One region of the Agrobacterium salinitolerans genome, then DNA from elsewhere that is predicted to be linked to it. Evidence: riboswitches for the same ligand, from Rfam matches in the RefSeq annotation. Region 1 holds a riboswitch; each other region holds the start of a gene.

Region 1 (4,654 bases):
GGAGCGCCCCCCCTGTTCGCCGCCAGGCCTGTTCCAGCCCGGCAAGATCGCTTGCCGAAAAAGACAGTATCACCACATCAGACCGGGGCTGGTTGAGATCAACCGGCTCGATCAGATCGTCCAGAGACGAGGATGTGGTAGCGAGGATGTGCATCGTTAGGCGGCCAGCATCTGTTCGATCTTTTCGCGGTTGATGCCCTTTTCGCCGATGACGACGAGGCGGCTGCGGCGTTCCTCACCCGCAGCCCAGGGCCGGTCGTAATAATGGTTGACACGGCTGCCGACAGCCTGCACCTGCAGGCGCATCGGCTTCGCGGCAATTTCGATGAAGCCCTTGATGCGCAGGACATTTTCGGCAGCGGCCGTCTTGGCGATACGGGCCGCCAGCGCTTCTGGATCGGTAACAGTCGGCAGATCGATGACGAAGCTGTCGAAATCGTCATGCTCGTGGTCGAGTTCGCCATCATGGTGGGTGCGGCGGTTTTCGATATCCTCTTCCACCGCAAGACCAAGACCGATCAGCACGGCGGGGTCGATGGCGCCATTGGAGGCCACAACGATCTTTGCCGCCTTCGGCAGATGTTCGAGAACATGCTCCTTGGCCTTGTCCAGGCCGGCATCGTCAAGAAGATCGGCCTTTGTCAGCACGATAAGATCGGCGCAGGCAACCTGATCTTCGAAAACCTCTTCGACCGGGTCATCGTGATCGAGCGCCTCGTCATTGGCCCGTTGGGCCGCGAGTGCTTCCATGTCGTGCGCCACCTGACCCTCGGCAAGGGCGGCGCCATCCACTACGGCTACGACAGCGTCCACCGTCACACGGCTCTTGATCGCCGGCCATTGGAAGGCCTGCACCAAGGGCTTCGGCAGGGCAAGGCCCGAGGTCTCGATGAGGATATGCTCCACCTTCGGCTGGCGGCTCAGAATCTGTTCGATGGCGGGCTGGAAATCATCCGCCACCGTGCAGCAGATGCAGCCATTGGCCAGTTCGACGATGTTTTCTTCCGGGCAGCTTTCAATACCGCAACCTTTGAGAATCTCGCCATCGATGCCGATATCGCCGAACTCGTTGACGATGATCGCCAGCCGCTTGCCGTCCAGCTTTTCGAGAAGGCCGCGCAGCAGCGTGGTTTTGCCAGCCCCCAGAAAGCCGGTGACGATGGTGCAGGGAACGCGGTCCAGAAGGGTGCTCATGATCTCTCCTCGGTAAAATCGAATGGGGGAATGCGCGCCACCATGCCGCGCTTTAAGGGTTCGGGGCGGCCGCGCCAGGGCATCAGGCCGTCGGGGGCGGCCGCCAGCAGCTGCGCACCGGTCAGCAAATCTTCCGCATCACCGGTCGTCAGCCCGCCGAAGACATAGGACCAGCCATTGGCGCTGCGCAGCACGGCGCTAAGCCCGCGCTTGCAATTGGCGAGGCAGTTGACGGAACGAACGGTGACACCGGTTTCCTGCGCCTTTGCGATGACGGCATCGGCGAGACGTGAACCGGGGCGCGGTTCGGCATTGGGATCGGTTTCATCGCGGCAGCTTCTGCAAACGAAGACGGTCACGCCGGACGCCGTTTCGTTCTGCGTGTTTCCGCCTGCACATGAAGATGTCGCTGAAATATCCAAACCGTATCGTTTCCCGCGCCTTACAAAAAATCTCGGGGGTGCGGATGCCGAATACGGCATGCGGACAGACGCAAGCCGGGTGTTCGATCTAACCGACTGACCGGAGCACCCCGCCCGGCAGACGTTTTTCCTGAAACGGCAGGTCTCCTGGCTCGCGGCTTTACATCCTGACACCGCCTTCCCGAACCCGTTAAGGCGTCCAGTGGCTTTACGGTGCGGGCTTACCGCTTACAGTTGCGGGGGCAGCCACGGAATGACCCGGTAATCGGGTTGGAACCGTGTTCCCTCTTAGCTTTTCCCGTTGCCGGGAAAAGACCGTCAGTCCGTTACCCTTAGGCTGAACGGGCGTGGGGGTCAATGCCGCGACCCTGTGGCCCGCACATTGCCGGGTGCGGCAAATTGGGTATAGTCGCCGCTCCGAATGGCGGGGCACCGGGTCCCACGCCGCTTGATGAAAAGGAAAACGCGATGACACGCGACATCAGCGACAGCGAAGCCGAACGTCACCGGCAGAAAATGGTCAACCGCAAAACGGTGCAGGACGCCGAGGTTGCGGAAAAGACCATCGAAAAAGGTCTGCTGATGATCAATACCGGCCCGGGCAAGGGCAAATCCACCGCCGCTTTCGGCCTTGCCCTGCGCATGCTCGGCACTGGGCGGCGGGTCGGCGTGGTGCAATTCATCAAGGGTGCATGGTCAACGGGAGAACAGCAGGCGCTGAATTTGTTCGGCGACAGGGTGGTGTGGCGCACCATGGGCGAAGGGTTCACCTGGGACACGCAGGATTTGAAGCGCGACGTTGCGGCGGCGGCAAAGGCCTGGGAAGAAGCCAAGGTCCTGATGGCCGACGAGACCGTCGGCCTGCTGATCCTCGATGAGCTGAACATCGCGCTCCGTTACGATTACCTGCCACTGGAGGAGGTGGTCGAAACGCTATCCAGCCGAAGGCCCGATCTGCACGTCATCGTTACCGGCCGCAACGCCAAGCAACCGCTCATCGACGCGGCCGATATGGTGACGGAAATGACCCTAGTGAAACATCACTTCAAGGCCGGCGTAAAAGCGCAGGCGGGGATAGAATTCTGACATGGCTGCACGCGTGCTGATGTTTCAGGGAACCGGCTCGGATGTCGGTAAATCGCTGATGGTGGCCGGCCTTGCCCGCGCGTTCACCCGGCGCGGCCTGTCCGTCATGCCGTTCAAGCCGCAGAACATGTCAAACAATGCGGCCGTGACCGCCGATGGCGGCGAGATCGGCCGGGCACAGGCGCTGCAGGCACGGGCGGCGGGCGTGCCGCTTTCCGTGCACATGAACCCGGTGCTCCTGAAGCCGCAGAGCGAGACCGGCGCACAGGTGGTGGTGCAGGGCAAGATCGCCGGCAATGCCAGGGCGGCCGACTATCAGAACATGAAGGCCGGGCTGATGCCGCGCGTGCTCGAAAGCTTCAACCGCCTGAAACAACGGGCCGATCTGGTGCTGGTGGAAGGGGCGGGCAGCGCCTCCGAAATCAACCTGCGTACCAATGACATCGCCAATATGGGTTTTGCCAGAGCTGCGGACGCGCCTGTGATCCTGATCGGCGATATCGACCGGGGCGGCGTCATCGCCAGCCTCGTCGGCACCAAAGCCGTGCTCGAAGCTGAAGACGCGGCGATGATCGAAGGTTTCATCGTCAATCGCTTTCGCGGTGATCCGGCCCTGTTTTCAGACGGCATGCGGATAATTAGGGAACAGACCGGCTGGGCCTCTATCGGCCTTCTGCCACATTTCTCAGATGCCGCCAAACTGCCGGCGGAAGATGCGCTGGGGCTCTCCGGCCCGGCCCAACAGAAGCCTGGCGCAAAGATCCGCATCGCCGTGCCGATCCTGCCGCATATTTCCAATTTCGACGATCTCGATCCGCTGGATATGGAACCGGATGTCGAACTGATCCGCGTGCGGCCGGGCGAAACCATTCCGGCCGATTGCCGGCTGGTGCTGCTTTGCGGATCGAAAGCCACCATCGCCGATCTTGCCGTGCTGAAAGATGCGGGCCTAGACATCGATATAAAGGCGCATGTGCGGCGCGGCGGCTACGTTCTCGGCCTGTGCGGCGGATACCAGATGCTCGGAAAAACCGTTGCCGACCCTGACGGCATTGAGGGATCGCCGGCAACTGTCGATGGGCTCGGTCTGCTTGATGTCGACACGGTTTTGACGGGCGACAAGCGACTCGTTTCCGTTCAAGGCGTGAGCTTTGATGGTATTGGTTTATCCGGCTACGAAATGCATGTCGGGGAAACCACGGGAGCAGCGGGCAATCTGGCGTTTTCGACGATCGACGGGCATAGCGATGGAAGCATTTCACCCGACGGTCGCGTCTTCGGCACCTATATTCACGGCCTCTTCGCGGATAACAGCCAGCGGAGCGCGTGGCTGGAACGTCTCGGCGGGCAGGGCACGGAGCTGAACTACGATGCGCAGGTGGACGCCGTTCTTGATCGCCTCGCGGCGCACCTGGAACAGCACCTCGATCTCGACCGTCTGCTTGCTATAGCGCGATAAGGATCGCCAGAAGTCCGAACAGGCCGATCAAGAGCAGGTCGGCAATCCGCACAAGCCGCAGCGCCCTGCGAATATCGCCGGCAACCAGCGCCGCCCTGCCACCTTCACCCATGAAACGCGCCTCGATCATCTGACCGCCATAGGAGCGCGGCCCTGCGAGCGCAAAGCCGAGAGCACCGGCCAACGCCGCCTCCGGCCAGCCAGCGTTGGGAGAACGGTGATGATGGGCATCGCGACGTATCGCAGCCATAGCCCTGCCGGGTGATGCGCCCTTAACAAAAAACGCGGCAACCACGAAAAGACCGCCGCTCAACCGTGAGGCCGGCAGATTGACCAGATCGTCCAGCCGGGCGGAGGCCCAGCCGAAGGCCTCATGGCGGGGTGAGCGATGGCCGATCATGCTGTCAGCCGTATTGATCGCCTTGTAAGCCGCGCCGCCCGGCAGGCCCAGGATGCCGAGCCAGAAGGCGGGAGCGACGATGCCGTCGGAAAA
Region 2 (4,654 bases), on a different contig from region 1:
ACCAGTTCCATAAGATCCATCGGAACGTGAGAGTTGTGGCATTCCAGGGAGATCATGCCGATGCTGGATTTCTGCAGCTTGGGGAAAGTTTCCTCATACTGCCGCCACTCCGACCCAAGAGTCTTTTTCCAGTCCGTATTGGCCTTGATACCGTAGCCGTAGCAAATATGAACGGCAGTCTCACATTTCAGGCCTTCGATTGCCTTTTCCAGAGTGGCAACACCCCAGTCATTCACCTCATCGAAGAAGACATTAAATGCGGGTTCATCGAACTGGATGATATCCACCCCGGCAGCCTCCAGTTCTCTGGCCTCCTGGTTCAGGATCCCGGCGAATTCCCAGGCCAGCTTTTCGCGACTTTTATAGTGATCGTCGAAGAGCGTATCGATCATCGTCATCGGCCCCGGCAGAGCCCATTTGATCGGCTGTTTGGTCTGCTGACGCAGGAACTTGGCGTCTTCGACAAAAACCGCCTGTTTGCGCGACACGGCGCCGACGACTGTCGGAACGCTCGCATCATAGCGATCCCGGATTCTGACGGTCTCGCGTTTTTCGAAATCGACACCATCGAGATGCTCGATGAATGTCGTGACGAAATGCTGGCGCGTTTGCTCGCCGTCGCTGACGATATCGATACCTGCCTGCCGCTGGTCGTCCAAGGACAAGCGCAAGGCGTCCTGCTTGCCCTCGATCAGTTCGTCATCCTGCAATTTCCAAGGCGACCAGAGTTTCTCAGGCTCCGCAAGCCATGAAGGTTTCGGCAAGCTGCCGGCGGTTGACGTGGGCAACAGTGTTTTCATGATGGGGGACCTTATGCTTTCAGTTCATCAAAGGGCGTGTTTGGTAGACCATTGCTCAAGAACAGTCCCATAGGGTTTGATGAAGTGCTCCTCAGCGAACCTTCCCTGCTCGACAGCCAGCCGGCTACGCTCTTCGCGATCGTAGACGATACGCGTCAATGAGTAGTCCTGATGCCCGAGACTCGGGCGATAACAGGCCCCTGCCGCGGAATTGGCATTATAAATTTCGGGCCGGTAAATCTTCTGAAAAGTCTCCATGGTGCTGATTGTGCCGATGAGCTCGAGATTGGTGTAATCGTCGAGCAGATCACCGAGGAAATAGAATGCAAAAGGCGCGACGCTGTTCGGCGGCATGAAAAAGCGAACCTTCAATCCCATTTTCTGGAAGTATCGATCGGTCGACGACAATTCATCCTGCTGGTATTCGACACCCAATACAGGGTGCTGATTACCGGTCCGGCCGTATGTCCTGCTGCTGGAGGCACTCAGGCAGATGACCGGAAGTTTTTGAAAGTGTTCTTTGTAGGCATCTGAATTCAGGAAACACTTGAACAGGTTTCCATGCAGATCGCCAAAATTCTCCGGCGTGCCAAATGCCGGGCGATCCTTATTGTAAGCCGGCAGCACGACGCTGAAGTCATAATCCCGAACATACGAGGAGAAATTATTCCCGACGATGCCTTCGATGCGTTCGCCTGTCTTATGATCGACGATATTCGTTTTCAGGATTTCGATCAGGGGGAAAGCATCAGTATTGCCTTCAGCATCAATCCTCATCTCGACGGAAACGATCTCGAGCTGGACAGAATAACGATCGTTTTTCGGATTGTCCCAATGCGCCAAGGCGTTGAAGCGATTGTCGATCATCCTCAGCGCGTTGCGCAAATTCTCCCGGCGGCTCTCCCCTCTGGCCAGATTGGCGAAGTTAGTCGTGAGCCGCGTATTTTCCGAGGGTTGATAATCCTCGTCAAAAGGAATGCTCTTGAGAGAGAACGTAAATTCACCGCTCATGGCAATATTGTTCTCATGGACCGAGAAAAACCCTGAATCTGTTTCTTTTTCTTTCAGTGCTCTCATTTTTTCTCTCGTGTTTCTCAATCAACAATCTTTAGCTTGTCTATGGCCTGGAGCGCGCCCCTCTTATGCCTGAGCCGTTGATGGAGAAAAATTGATTTCATTTCATTGAAGCATGAGCCGTCCTCATGGTTTTGGGTAAGCGACATGGCTTGCGGGACAAGTGGGTCTGGCCCGCCGACCGGAAACGAGGCCTTGACCCCACGAGCGGCATGGGACATTGGTTTACCGTCGTGGTTCTGTGGACGACAGTCCGGAGCTAAGAGGGAATTCGGTCAGATGCCGGAGCTGCCCCCGCAACTGTAAGCGGCTAGCGAACGTCCATTTTTGTCACTGGGTTTATCCCGGGAAGACGGGCGGGAGCGGTCATCCGCGAGCCAGGAGACCTGCCACGACAGATAACGTCCACGGGCGGGGTGTCCCGGAGTGCCGCTTTCGCGATCGGCATCTCCGCGCCGTCGTCTCTGCGTCATTGCCCAGCCCTGCCACAACCTGATGGCAGCGCCGATGATCAGCACCGACACGACAGACAAGCCCATGCAGCACCTGTCGACAACACAACTCGTCGATATCGTCTTCCCTGGTGACACAAACCATCACGGAACTCTGTTCGGAGGGACCGGCCTCGCCCTTATGGATCGAGTCGCTTTCATCGCGGCGACCCGCTTCGGGCGCGCACCCTTCGTGACCGCGTCCTGCGAACGTATCGATTTCAAACAGCCCGCACGCATCGGGCACATCGTCGAATTCACGGCAAGACCCGTCAAGGCTGGCCGCCGTTCCCTGACTGTTGAGGTCGAGATGGTGGCAGAGACGATTGTCGGCCGTCAACGGCATACCTGTACGCGCGGCGTCTTCCATATGGTTGCCGTTCCAGAGGGCGAGAACGCGGCGCATTACGCCTTACCCAAACTGCTTCCCGAGGACGCGCCGGGCGAAAGCGATATGCTTGCCATGGTCGAAATCGTCTTTCCGGATCAGGCTAACAGCGTCGGCCGGATGTTCGGGGGCGAGGCAATCGCCTACATGACAAAAGCTGCGTTCGTGACGGCATCGCGCTACTCCGGCAAGCTAGTGGTGCTGGCATCATCCGAGCGTATCGACTTCGCAAGGCCAATCGAGATCGGCGAAATCGTCGAGGCGGAGGCACGTGTCGCGAGCGTTGGCCGCAGTTCCATGTCCGTCGAGACAAAACTCTGGTCGGAAAACCTTCTGACGGGCGAGCGGCATATCACGGCTACCGGACATTTCACCATGGTCGCGGTCGACGAAGATCACCGGCCGGTTCCTGTTCGAGAAAGCGAACAGATAGAAGTCTTTCCCCTCGACCAAGGAGGCGCATAACGATGCTGGACAGGCAACATCTGTCGATCCTGCGCGAAGTCGATCGCATGGGCAGTCTGACGGCGGCGGCAGAACGGCTGAATGTGACCCAGTCCGCGCTGAGCCACACGATCCGCAAGCTCGAAGAACGCTATGGGGTCTCCATGTGGGAAAAGGACGGCCGCAATCTTCGTCTCACCGAGGCCGGCCGCTACATCGTCGCGCTGGCGCAGCGCGTCCTGCCACAGATCGAAAGGGCTGAGGATGTCTTGTCCGACTACCGCTACGGACAGCGAGGCTCGCTCAAGATCGGGATGGAATGCCATCCCTGTCACCAATGGCTGATGGGCGTGACAAAGCCCTATCTGGTAGACTGGCCGCATGTGGACCTGGAACTGACGACATCATTTGCTTTTGGCGGCGTGGCGGCGCTGACCGGATACGAGATCGATATCCTGATCACCCCGGACCCGATCGAAGCGCCTAGCATCCATTATCTACCGGTGTTCGACTACGAACTGGTTCTTGCCGTACCGGCCGACCACTCTCTGGCGGCCAAGGACCATGCCGAACCTGCGGATCTGCTGGATGAAACGCTCTTCACCTATCCTGTGCCACCCGAGCGGCTGGATGTGTTCACGCATTTCCTTGCGCCTGCAAATTGCCGCCCGCGCCACCACCGGAATGTCGAGACCACGGAAATGATGCTACAGCTCGTCGCGGCCGGTCGCGGCGTCAGCGCCATCCCGAACTGGCTGGTGCGTCGGGAGGCCGCCGAGCTCGGAGTTCGTCCCGTCAGTATCGGCAAATCAGGGATACAGAAGAGTATTCACCTCGGTTTGAGAAGCGGCGAAGAGGCCGTTGACTTCATCGCCGGTTTTCTCGCGACGTCGCGCATGGCCTCAGCCTGACACATCGTTGTCAGCATCGACATTGCTGTAATAGAGCTTGCCGATCTCGATCGGCTCACGGCCCTGGCTGCGGCGGTGAATATTGCTGTCGCGCAGGGAACAGACGCCGCCGCAATATGCCTGCTGGTAAAACTCGTCGCGTTTGCTGACATCAATCATCCCTCAATGATAGCGCCATCGCCTCAGGTGAGCTCAGCGACCAATGATGGCGTTCAAATGCCGCATTGTACACGACCAGATGAGGTGTCTGGAGGAGAGCTCCAGCGTCTTGCAATTGCCCGTTTCCTGCTGTTCAAGCCAATCTGCCTGGTAGCCGATGAGCCGACCTCAAGGCTCGATCCGCTGGTGCAAAGGCAGACGATAGAGCTTCTCCGCGATCTCGTGGATGAGCAGCGCATGAGCCTTCTGCTGACCAGCCATGACCTCCGTCTTGTCCGGGCGGTGGCTGATGACGTCGTCCAGCTAGGTTGAGAATTGCACCAACATGGGGCGGATTGGCGGATGAGAACAGGCAGTGAAGGGCGGATTTGCTGAGTTGAGGACTAA
Region 3 (4,654 bases), on a different contig from region 1:
TCTGGTGGAGGGCCCGGGCCATTGCGGCGAATGCCATACGCCCCGCGACGCGCTCGGTGGTTTCCTTGCGGGTAAATGGCTGGCCGGTGGCCCCAACCCGGAAGGCGAGGGCCGCATTCCCGACATCACCCCCGGTTCGCAAAGCATCGGAAGCTGGGCCGAAGCCGATATTGCCAGCTATCTCGAAACCGGCTTCACGCCGGAATTCGACAGCGTCGGCGGCTCCATGGTCAAGGTGCAGCAGAACATGGCGCATCTGACCACCGAAGACCGCGATGCGATCGCCGCCTATCTCAAGGCCATTCCGGCGCGGTAACCCTCAGCCGAGGCGAGGCACGCGGGTCGAAAGCAGGCCTGCCATTGACTCCTGCATCTGCCCGACGGATAACATGTCCGTGATGGTTCCTTCCGGGCGTTCCGGAAGGTGAAAAGGGAACACGATAGGGAGAAATCCTCATTCGTGGCTGCCCCCGCAACTGTGAGCGGAGAGCCTGAAACGAAATGCCACTGGCAAGCCATATCGCCTCCATCAAGGGCGAAGGCGATGCCGGGAAGGTGTTTCAGGTTTTGACCCGTAAGCCAGGAGACCTGCCATCGCGGAAATATCCATGCCGGCGGGGTGTCCGGAAGAGCGGAATTTCAGGGTGGTGGCATCAATGCCTCCCTGTATCAGTCTCGTATCCCCGTGGTGAAGTATATCGCATGCGGTCCTGCGGCTTTGCCGTTCGGCCGCATCTAAAGGCGCGGGGTCGCGCCGGGAGAGGGGTCACCATGTCCACCAACCTGAATACGGCCAATTCAGCCGTTTCCGTAAAAACAGCCAGCGTCGCGCAGTCGCTGACAGCGATCGTGCTTGGCCTGTTCGTCGTCGGTTTTGTCGGCTTTTCCCATGTGGAAGCCGTTCACAATGCCGCGCATGACACGCGTCATGCCAATGCCTTCCCCTGCCATTGAGGGGAAACGGCATGTCGTTTTTTCGCAATATCGTCTTCACCGCCATTCTCGTCGGTATCCTTGGTGGCTTTGCCGTTTCCGCCATGCAGGCTTTTGGCACCACGCCGCTCATCCTTCAGGCGGAAACCTATGAAAGCGCCGGCGAAGCGTCCCACAGCCATGATGCGCCGGCGCCCGGCGCTGCCGTTCCCGCCCATGAGCACAATGACGAGGCCTGGGCTCCCGCCGATGGTTTTGAGCGCACGGCCTATACCGTCGCCGCCAATGTCTTGACCGCCATCGGTTATGCGCTGGTGCTGACCGGCCTCATGTCGCTGCGCGGCACCAATACCGGCTGGCGCGAAGGCCTTCTCTGGGGCGTTGCGGGTTTTGCCGCCGTCATGCTGGCCCCGATGATCGGCCTGCCGCCGGAACTGCCGGGCAGCCCGGCCGCCGCCCTTGAGGTGCGCCAGATCTGGTGGCTCGCCACCGTTGCCGCAACCGCGGGCGGCATTGCACTGATCGCGTTCCGCCGCGAACCGTGGGCAGCTCTGCTCGCGCTGGTGCTGATCGTCGCGCCGCATGTGGTGGGCGCCCCCCTGCCGCCGGAAGGCGAACATGCGCTGGCGCCACTGCCGCTGGAACGTCAGTTCATCGTTGCCGCCACCATCACCAGCTTCGTCTTCTGGGCGTTGCTTGGCACGTTGAGCGCGTTTTTCCTGAAGCGCTTCCAAGAGGCTTGAAACCATGCACGACGCAGCGGAATGGAGTGAGGAGCTCGATGCGCTGCGTTTTGCCGTTCCCGGCCACGGCGCTTTCTGCGCCGTGCACCGCCTTGCCTTCAAGGCCGTCCTCGGGGCAATCCCGGGGCGCGAGGCGGCTCTCTCCTGCTTTCATGAACACCAGGCTGCTTTTATCGCTGCTGCGCTCAGTAAGATAAAACGCTCGAATTTGCCCGCGGGTCGCAGCCTGCATCTGAACAGCCGCGATATTCGCCGTGCGATTGCAGGTGAGGGCGATGCTTCGGCGGCGCGGGTGTGCCGGGTGCTTGATCGATATTGACTTGCTCCATATTCCCACCACCGTCATCCCGGCCTTGAGCCGGGTTCCCGTCAACGCGCGTCTGCGCGGCGGGAAGAGTCTTTTTCAGCCCAAGGACTTAGGCTGGCTGGATTCCGGCTAAAGGTTGGAGTGACGGGGAAGTGGAGGGTTGTGAAGCATTGAGGCGGATGCGCCTCAGCGATGCTCCGCCGCAAAAACCTGAAGTTCCGCCTCGGCTTCCGGACCAAAGAGGCCGAGGCTTTTCAGAATTTCCACCGCGAAACTCACCGGTGCGCTGCCGGGTGCCGTGACGATGCCACCATCGCTGACCGCTTTGGGCTGATCGCGATAATGCGCCTCACCGCGATAGGCCGGATAGGCCTTGTGGGATGCCAGCGAATTGCCGGTATGGGCGATATCGTTCAGAACACCCGTGCCGCCGAGCGCACTTGCCGCCGCGCAGATGCCGGCCACCAGCCGATCCCTGTCGCGAAACCGGTGCACCAGCCCGCCAAGATCGACAGCCGTTCCCTTTTCCCAGCTGAGACCGCCGGGAATGACGAGCGCATCGATGTCAACGGGATCAAGCGCATCATAGGATGTGTCCGGCGTCACCTTCAGCCCGCCCATCGACGTCACCGGCCCACCATCAGGGGTGGCATAGACGATTTCGACGCCGAGATAGCTGCGCGCTGCCGCCGTAAGCAGCGCCGGCTCCCAGTCGGCAAAATCCTGCGCGAGCGCAATGGCGATCCGTGTCATGACCGTCTCCGTGGGCTTTAATCAGGCGATGGACTGCATGTAGCGCATGCCGGTAACCGGCCGCGGCGCGAAATCCATGTTTTCGTAGAAACGATGCGCCGCCACATTGCCGGTCGTGGCGCTGACGGAAAGATAATCGCAGCCGAGCCGCTTGGCGATATCCCGCGCGCGGGAAACCAGATGCTGGCCGGTGCCATGACCGCGATGGCCGTCACGCACGAAGAGATGATGCAGCTCCAGTCCGCGCCGCCCTTCCTGCGCCCTGTAGAGCGGCAGAAGCAGGGCGTAACCGATCAGCGCGCCATCGGCTTCGGCGACGAGACCATGCACCCAGGGCAGGGCGCCGAACAGGTCGCGCTCAAGCTTCGCCGGCGTGATCGCCGCCGCATCGCCATGGTAGGAGGCAAGCAGCGTGATCATCTCATTGAGTTCGGGCAGATCGGTCTTGCGCGCGCCGCGAATGATGACGACGGGCGGTCTTTCCAGTGTCAGGGAGCTATCTTCGGTCATTTTTTCGGTCCTTTGGTCTTATCGGTGCCGTCAGGACGTTTGAAAACAACAAAGCCGCCTGACGGCGGCTTGTTGACAATATGATCTGTCGAGCCGCCCTTAGAGGAAGGCCCAAAAATACGAGCAGGAGATGGGTGCGCGTTCGTTGATCATGGGAAATGCAATGCGCTCGAATCCATATTCTGTCAAGCCCGGTTTTCGGCTCAATGCTCGCCCTCGCACATGCCGTGGTTGGAAAGCGCGCGGATGACGTAGCAATCCTCGATCGAATGGCCGTGGCAATGGGAGACGATGCGTTCCAGCTCGTGTTCCAGCTTCTTCAGGCTGGCAATCTTCTCGCGCACGTCAGCAAGATGTTCGGCGGCGATGCGATCCGCACCCTCGCACGGCATTTCCCGGTGCTGACTGAGCGCGATAAGTTCGCGAATGGCATCAATGTTGAGGCCGAGATCGCGCGCATGGCGGATGAAGGTCAGCCTTTCGAGGTCGGATTTCTCGTAACGGCGCTGGTTTCCCTCCGAACGATCCGCCTCGCGGATGAGGCCCATCTGCTCGTAATAGCGGATCGTCGGCACCTTCACGCCGGTGCGTTTCGATAGTTCACCGATGGACAGCATGGCTTTCTCCATATCTCCAGTCTCTAGAGATATGGCTTTTTCGCGCCCGGTTCAATGGCCTCAAGTGGCGTCGTTGACGCCAAGAGCATGGGCCAGCGCCTTCAGAATCTGCGATTCGAGGCTTGCCATGTCCGGCTGGGCGGAAGCGGCCACGTCAGCATTGGCGCCAGTTGCGGCGGAAGCGCCGCTATCCATGTTCCAGAGAGCAGCGGCCAGGCTGGCGGAGGCACCGGCAAGCGGGGCTACGGCAGTGGCGACATTGCCTGCCACCGAAATGGCGCGATGGGCCGCCCGCGTCAGCTCCTGCAAAGCCTCGGTGGTGGACTGGCTCTCCCGGTTGTGCGCAGGCGCGATGCCGCGGACCGGAGAGGCGAAATTGATGCTGCTGGTTGCTGCGATAGTCGTCATGACTGTGAGTCCCCTAGTTCTGATGGGGCATTTTTAAGGTCCGAAACATTCCCGAAGATTGCGTCATGCACGCCTTGTGCAAAAAGTAGACGAAATATAGTATACCCCCCTATAGTATATGAGGTGCATATGTCCCACACGATCCGCAACAAGGACAAGTTGCTGGCCCGCATCCGGCGTCTGAAAGGGCAGATGGAGGCGGTGGAGCGCGCATTGGACGAGGCCAAGCCCTGCGGTGAGGTGCTGCAATTGCTCGCCTCCGTGCGCGGCGCGCTTTCAGGCCTGACCGGGGAGGTGATGCAGGAGCACCTGCACGAACATGTCGTTCATGCCGAAAATGAAGACGAGAGGGCGCGGGCGGCGGAAGAGCTGGCCCAGGTGCT
Region 4 (4,654 bases), on a different contig from region 1:
AGGGTACGGAAGAGGGCATTACCGAAGAAAACCTGCAGAGCCGCACACGCGGCACCATTTTGATGGCCGTTTCGAACAAGTTCGGCTCGATGGTGGTAACGACCGGCAACAAGTCGGAAATGTCAGTGGGTTACGCCACGCTTTACGGCGACATGAATGGCGGTTTCAACCCCATCAAGGACCTCTACAAGATGCAGGTCTACGCCATTTCCAGCTGGCGCAATGCCCATGTGCCGCCGGGCGCTCTCGGCCCTTCCGGCGAGGTGATCCCCGCCAATATCCTTTCCAAGGCACCCTCGGCCGAATTGCGCCCCAACCAGACCGACCAGGATTCGCTGCCGCCCTATCCGGTGCTGGATGACATTCTGGAATGCCTTGTGGAGAAGGAAATGTCGGTCGAGGAAATTCTGGCGCGCGGGCATGATATTGCGACCGTGCACCGGGTGGAGCATCTGCTTTACCTCGCCGAATACAAGCGCCGGCAATCGGCCCCGGGTGTGAAGATTACCAAGAAGAATTTTGGGCGTGACCGGCGTTATCCGATTACCAACCGTTTCCGGGATCGGTAGTCGAAGGGGCGATGCGGGTAGGTTCTTCTCCCCGCGGGGGAGAAGGTGGCCCGAAGGGTCGGATGAGGGGGCAACCCCTCCGTATATATTGACGCTCGCCCCCTCATCCCGCTGCCGCGGACTTCTCCCCGGCGGGGAGAAGAAACAAGTGGCATGCGCTCGGTCCAGAATAAGCCTACGTATTTGAACAGACGGCGCGAGGAAAACCCCGCGCCGCCCGATCACTTCAAATAACCTGCCCCACATCGATGCGGTTGCCGTCAGGGTCTTCAAAGACAAAGGCCCGGAGCCCATAATCCTTGTCCTGCAGGCCCTTGATAATGCGCAAGCCCTGGCTCTTGCAGAGCGCATGCAGCGCGTCCACATCGCTCACCATCATATGCGCCACATTGAAGGGTGCCGCTTTGTGGGTGGGCTGCAATGTCAGATGCAGCTCGGCATTGCCCTGTTTGAGGATCATGAAGCCGACGGGGTTGCCGTTTTCGAAGGTCTTTTCGAAACCGAGCACGCCAACGTAAAAATCATGGGCCTTTTCGATGTTTTTGACAGGGAGCATTGCGGCGATCCGGCCGAAGCGGATGCCGTGATCGGCGATGGAATTCATCGCGGAACCTCGGATCTGGGAGAAACGGGGAGGGCCACGGACGGTGCCGGAGCGCTGGCGTTTTTTCCGGTTTGAATTTGCAGGACGGTGCCTGCCGCCCTAGGATCATAATCAAGGCCATGGTGGATGCAAACGGAATGTCTGCGTCACCAAGCGTTTTGAATGAGAACACGGACACGCCCGGGAGGCAGAATGCGCAGCTCCATCGAAATCTTCAACATCCGCACCCGCCAGATGCGGGTGGTGTGGCAGACGCCTGATCTCTTCGAAGCGCCGAACTGGTCGCCGGATGGACACTATCTCCTGCTGAACAGCGAAGGACTGCTGTATCGCCTGTCTCTTGCCGGTGATGTGTCGCCGGAAAAGGTCGATACCGGCTTTGCCACACTCTGCAACAACGACCACGGCATTTCGCCCGACGGTTCGCTCTACGCCATTTCCGACAAGGTGGAATTCGGCAAGAGCGCCATCTATCTGCTGCCTTCGGCGGGCGGCGCGCCGCGGCTGATGACGAAGAACCTGCCTTCCTACTGGCACGGCTGGTCGCCGGATGGGAAAGGTTTTGCCTATTGCGGCATTCGCGATCAGGTTTTCGATATCTATTCCATGGACATAGACAGCGGTGTCGAAACACGTCTCACCCATGGTGAGGGCCGCAATGACGGGCCGGATTATTCGCCCGACGGCGAATGGATTTATTTCAATTCCAGCCGTACCGGGCGCATGCAGATCTGGCGGGTGCGTGTGGACGGCTCCGCCGTCGAGCGCATCACCGACAGCGCTTATGGCGACTGGTTCCCGCATCCGTCTCCGAAGGGCGACAAGGTGGTGTTCGTTTCTTATGACGCCGATGTCTTCGACCATCCGCGCGATCTGGATGTGCGGGTGCGGCTGATGGATATGGATGGCGGCAATGTCGAAACGCTGTTCGACCTGTTCGGCGGGCAGGGCACGATGAACTCGCCCAATTGGTCACCTGATGGCGATGAGTTTGCGTATGTCAGGTATTTCCCGGTGGCATGATGACGGTAAGGTGCAGCAGGCCACATTGCCGCACCACCCGCAGGATACTTGCATTCGCAAGCTTTTTTGCCCATAGCTTCTCCCGTCAGGTGCCCGCCCTTGCGGCGGGAGAATCGGGAATCCGGTGAAAGACCGGAACGTGCCCAACGCTGTGAGGCGGATGCTCTTTTTCTCATGCCACTGAAGTTATTCGGGAAGGCGAAAGGGGCGGATGAAGCCTAGTCAGAAGACCGGCCTGACAGGATAGACCGAACCGCGCGGACGGCGGCAGGTTGCTGAAAAAGCGCGTCGTCGCGGCGGAACCGGTATGGTTTCTGCATCGGCGCGCCCGCATTGTTGGGGATAAACGATGCCGACCGAACCGCCTGGCACCACATCGTCCGAGGTCAATCCATTCGATCACGCGCTTTCGCCCGCCCGCCCGTTTTCCCGGGAGGAGCGCGAGGCGATCTACCGCGCCATCGAGACGCGCCGTGATGTGCGCGACCAGTTCCTGCCGGACCCGCTGCCGGATGATCTCGTCGAGCGCCTTTTGAAGGCGGCGCATTCCGCACCTTCGGTCGGTTTCATGCAGCCATGGAATTTCACCCTCGTCACCGATGGCGCCGTGCGCCAGGCGGCCTTTGTGGCCTTCAGCCGCGCCAATGAGGAGGCGGCGGCGATGTTTACGGGCGAAAAGCAGGCGCTTTATCGCAGCCTGAAGCTTGAGGGCATCCGCAAGGCCCCGCTCAGCATCTGCGTCACCTGCGATCCGACACGCGGCGGCAAGGTGGTGCTGGGCCGCACCCACAATCCGCGCACGGACGTTTATTCCACCGTCTGCGCCATCCAGAACCTCTGGCTTGCCGCCCGTGTCGAAGGCATCGGTGTCGGCTGGGTCAGCATTTTCCATGACAGCGATATTCGCGCCATTCTCGATATACCCGAGCATATCGAAATCGTCGCATGGCTGTGTCTCGGCCGGGTCGACACGCTCTATACCGAGCCGGAACTGGCGGTGAAGGGTTGGCGGCAGCGCGTGCCGCTGGAGGAGCTGGTGTTTCGCAATCGCTGGGGTGGGCGGTAAGGGATGAGATGCGCATAGCGTCGCCTATCGTTTCTTCTCCCCGGATGGGGAGAAGGTGGCCCGAAGGGTCGGATGAGGGGGCCAGCTCTCCGAATATCGCCGACGTCGCCCCCTCATCCCGCTGCCGCGGACTTCTCCCCGGCGGGGAGAAGAAACAAGGGTCGCGCGCTCGCCCCATTACGCGCGCGCAAGAGATTTCACTGCTGCGGCTGAATGCCCTTCAGCGCCGGGTTCTTCAGATCGATCCGGCCTGTCTGGTCCGGCAGGAATTTGGGGCCGATGACGCGCACCCTGGTGTCGTTCGGATCGTAGTCGCGTTCGGGAACGGGCTGCTCAGGCGGTTTTGCGGCCTGTTGCTGTTCGGTGGGGTTCTGCGACTTGTCACTTTGGGATGATGGGATGGTGGTGATGCCGGAATAGGGCTTTTCGGCTTGCGGCCGGGCGGCCTCTTCCTGTTTTTGCATCTCCTCGTGATAGGCGGCCATATTGCAGGCGCAGCCGGGTGCTTTCACTGACGAATTGCGGTAGGCGAAGGCCGTGGGCAAATCCTTGTAGGGTTTGCCGGTTTCAGCGGAAACCATGTCTGATGTTTCCTGATCCGTCATGGAGTGGAAATAGAGTTCGGTCTCCGTCCCCGGACACATTTTCTCGCACTGCTCCGCCTGGGTGCGGAAATCGAGCGGTGAGGCGTTGGAGGCGATGGGGAAAAACGAGCCGTCGCAGGTGCGCACGCAGAGGGTGCGAAGTCCGCCCTCGGCGGCGGCGTTGGGATAGGGCGAAAGCCCCGCTTGTCCCGGCTCGTCGCCATTGTGTCGGAAGGCGTCGGGATAACGCGTCACATCCCGAGGCGGCGGCAATTGCGTTTCCGTTTGCGGTACGGTGTTGCAGCCATTGGCATCGAGGGCGGCGAGGATGCGCTGACGCCTGATGTCGCCGTCGTTGTCACGCGCGGCCGCCATGGCGTCGTCGCGGTCGCGGATGATCGCATCACGCTCGGCTTCAGCTTCCGCCAGCGCATCGCCAATCTCGGCGCAGAGACCGGCATTGGGATTGCCATAGACAATGACGCTGCCGGATGAGCAGCCATAGCCGCGCAGGTCGTTCCTGATCTTGCGGATGACAATGTTCTGGCGGGCAAGCGCATTGGCGTAACGCCGCACCTCGGCCGTATTGCCGATGACGCGCGGCGGCTCGCGCAACTGGCCATAAAGCGTATCGCAGACCTGATCCGCAGAAGCGGCGGCAGGAGCCATGAGAACAAGGGGAAGCAGGAGGCCGATGATGCGGCTGCGGCGGGTCAATTGTTCGATCCGTTCGATGTCCCCGGCCGGTGGCAGGGGTGTTATGCTTCAGGAAATCCGTGTTTCAGGAAGATAACATAGGCTGTTGCCG

Evidence for each region. Region 1 has a riboswitch for cobalamin ahead of O9X91_RS08155 (DUF1636 family protein). Riboswitches for the same ligand answer to the same signal wherever they lie in the genome.
Region 2: linked by a shared signal. The riboswitch ahead of O9X91_RS16945 (acyl-CoA thioesterase) and the one ahead of O9X91_RS08155 (DUF1636 family protein) in region 1 are both predicted to bind cobalamin.
Region 3: linked by a shared signal. The riboswitch ahead of O9X91_RS21175 (CbtB domain-containing protein) and the one ahead of O9X91_RS08155 (DUF1636 family protein) in region 1 are both predicted to bind cobalamin.
Region 4: linked by a shared signal. The riboswitch ahead of bluB (5,6-dimethylbenzimidazole synthase) and the one ahead of O9X91_RS08155 (DUF1636 family protein) in region 1 are both predicted to bind cobalamin.

What each region holds. Positions count from the first base shown of each region.
Region 1 is NZ_JAPZLN010000001.1:1,710,744-1,715,397, forward strand. Features, by position in the region: gene cobN (cobaltochelatase subunit CobN) at 1-154, opposite strand, end outside; gene cobW (cobalamin biosynthesis protein CobW) at 157-1,194, opposite strand; gene O9X91_RS08155 (DUF1636 family protein) at 1,191-1,616, opposite strand; cobalamin riboswitch at 1,737-1,951, opposite strand; gene cobO (cob(I)yrinic acid a,c-diamide adenosyltransferase) at 2,085-2,702, shown strand; gene O9X91_RS08165 (cobyric acid synthase) at 2,704-4,161, shown strand; gene cbiB (adenosylcobinamide-phosphate synthase CbiB) at 4,148-4,654, opposite strand, start outside.
Region 2 is NZ_JAPZLN010000004.1:373,313-377,966, reverse strand. Features, by position in the region: gene O9X91_RS16955 (methionine synthase) at 1-800, opposite strand, end outside; gene O9X91_RS16950 (DUF1852 domain-containing protein) at 828-1,811, opposite strand; cobalamin riboswitch at 2,092-2,282, shown strand; gene O9X91_RS16945 (acyl-CoA thioesterase) at 2,382-3,218, shown strand; gene O9X91_RS16940 (LysR family transcriptional regulator) at 3,221-4,108, shown strand; gene O9X91_RS16935 (hypothetical protein) at 4,100-4,267, opposite strand; gene O9X91_RS16930 (ATP-binding cassette domain-containing protein) at 4,274-4,579, shown strand.
Region 3 is NZ_JAPZLN010000007.1:62,988-67,641, forward strand. Features, by position in the region: gene O9X91_RS21170 (cytochrome c) at 1-316, shown strand, start outside; cobalamin riboswitch at 383-610, shown strand; gene O9X91_RS21175 (CbtB domain-containing protein) at 772-954, shown strand; gene O9X91_RS21180 (CbtA family protein) at 966-1,676, shown strand; gene O9X91_RS21185 (hypothetical protein) at 1,681-1,995, shown strand; gene O9X91_RS21190 (type 1 glutamine amidotransferase family protein) at 2,170-2,736, opposite strand; gene O9X91_RS21195 (GNAT family N-acetyltransferase) at 2,758-3,246, opposite strand; gene O9X91_RS21200 (MerR family transcriptional regulator) at 3,450-3,863, opposite strand; gene O9X91_RS21205 (hypothetical protein) at 3,924-4,271, opposite strand; gene dmeR (Ni(II)/Co(II)-sensing transcriptional repressor DmeR) at 4,401-4,654, shown strand, end outside.
Region 4 is NZ_JAPZLN010000003.1:78,203-82,856, forward strand. Features, by position in the region: gene O9X91_RS12350 (NAD+ synthase) at 1-569, shown strand, start outside; gene O9X91_RS12355 (glyoxalase superfamily protein) at 796-1,173, opposite strand; gene O9X91_RS12360 (TolB family protein) at 1,366-2,196, shown strand; cobalamin riboswitch at 2,267-2,449, shown strand; gene bluB (5,6-dimethylbenzimidazole synthase) at 2,546-3,262, shown strand; gene O9X91_RS12370 (DUF2865 domain-containing protein) at 3,460-4,563, opposite strand.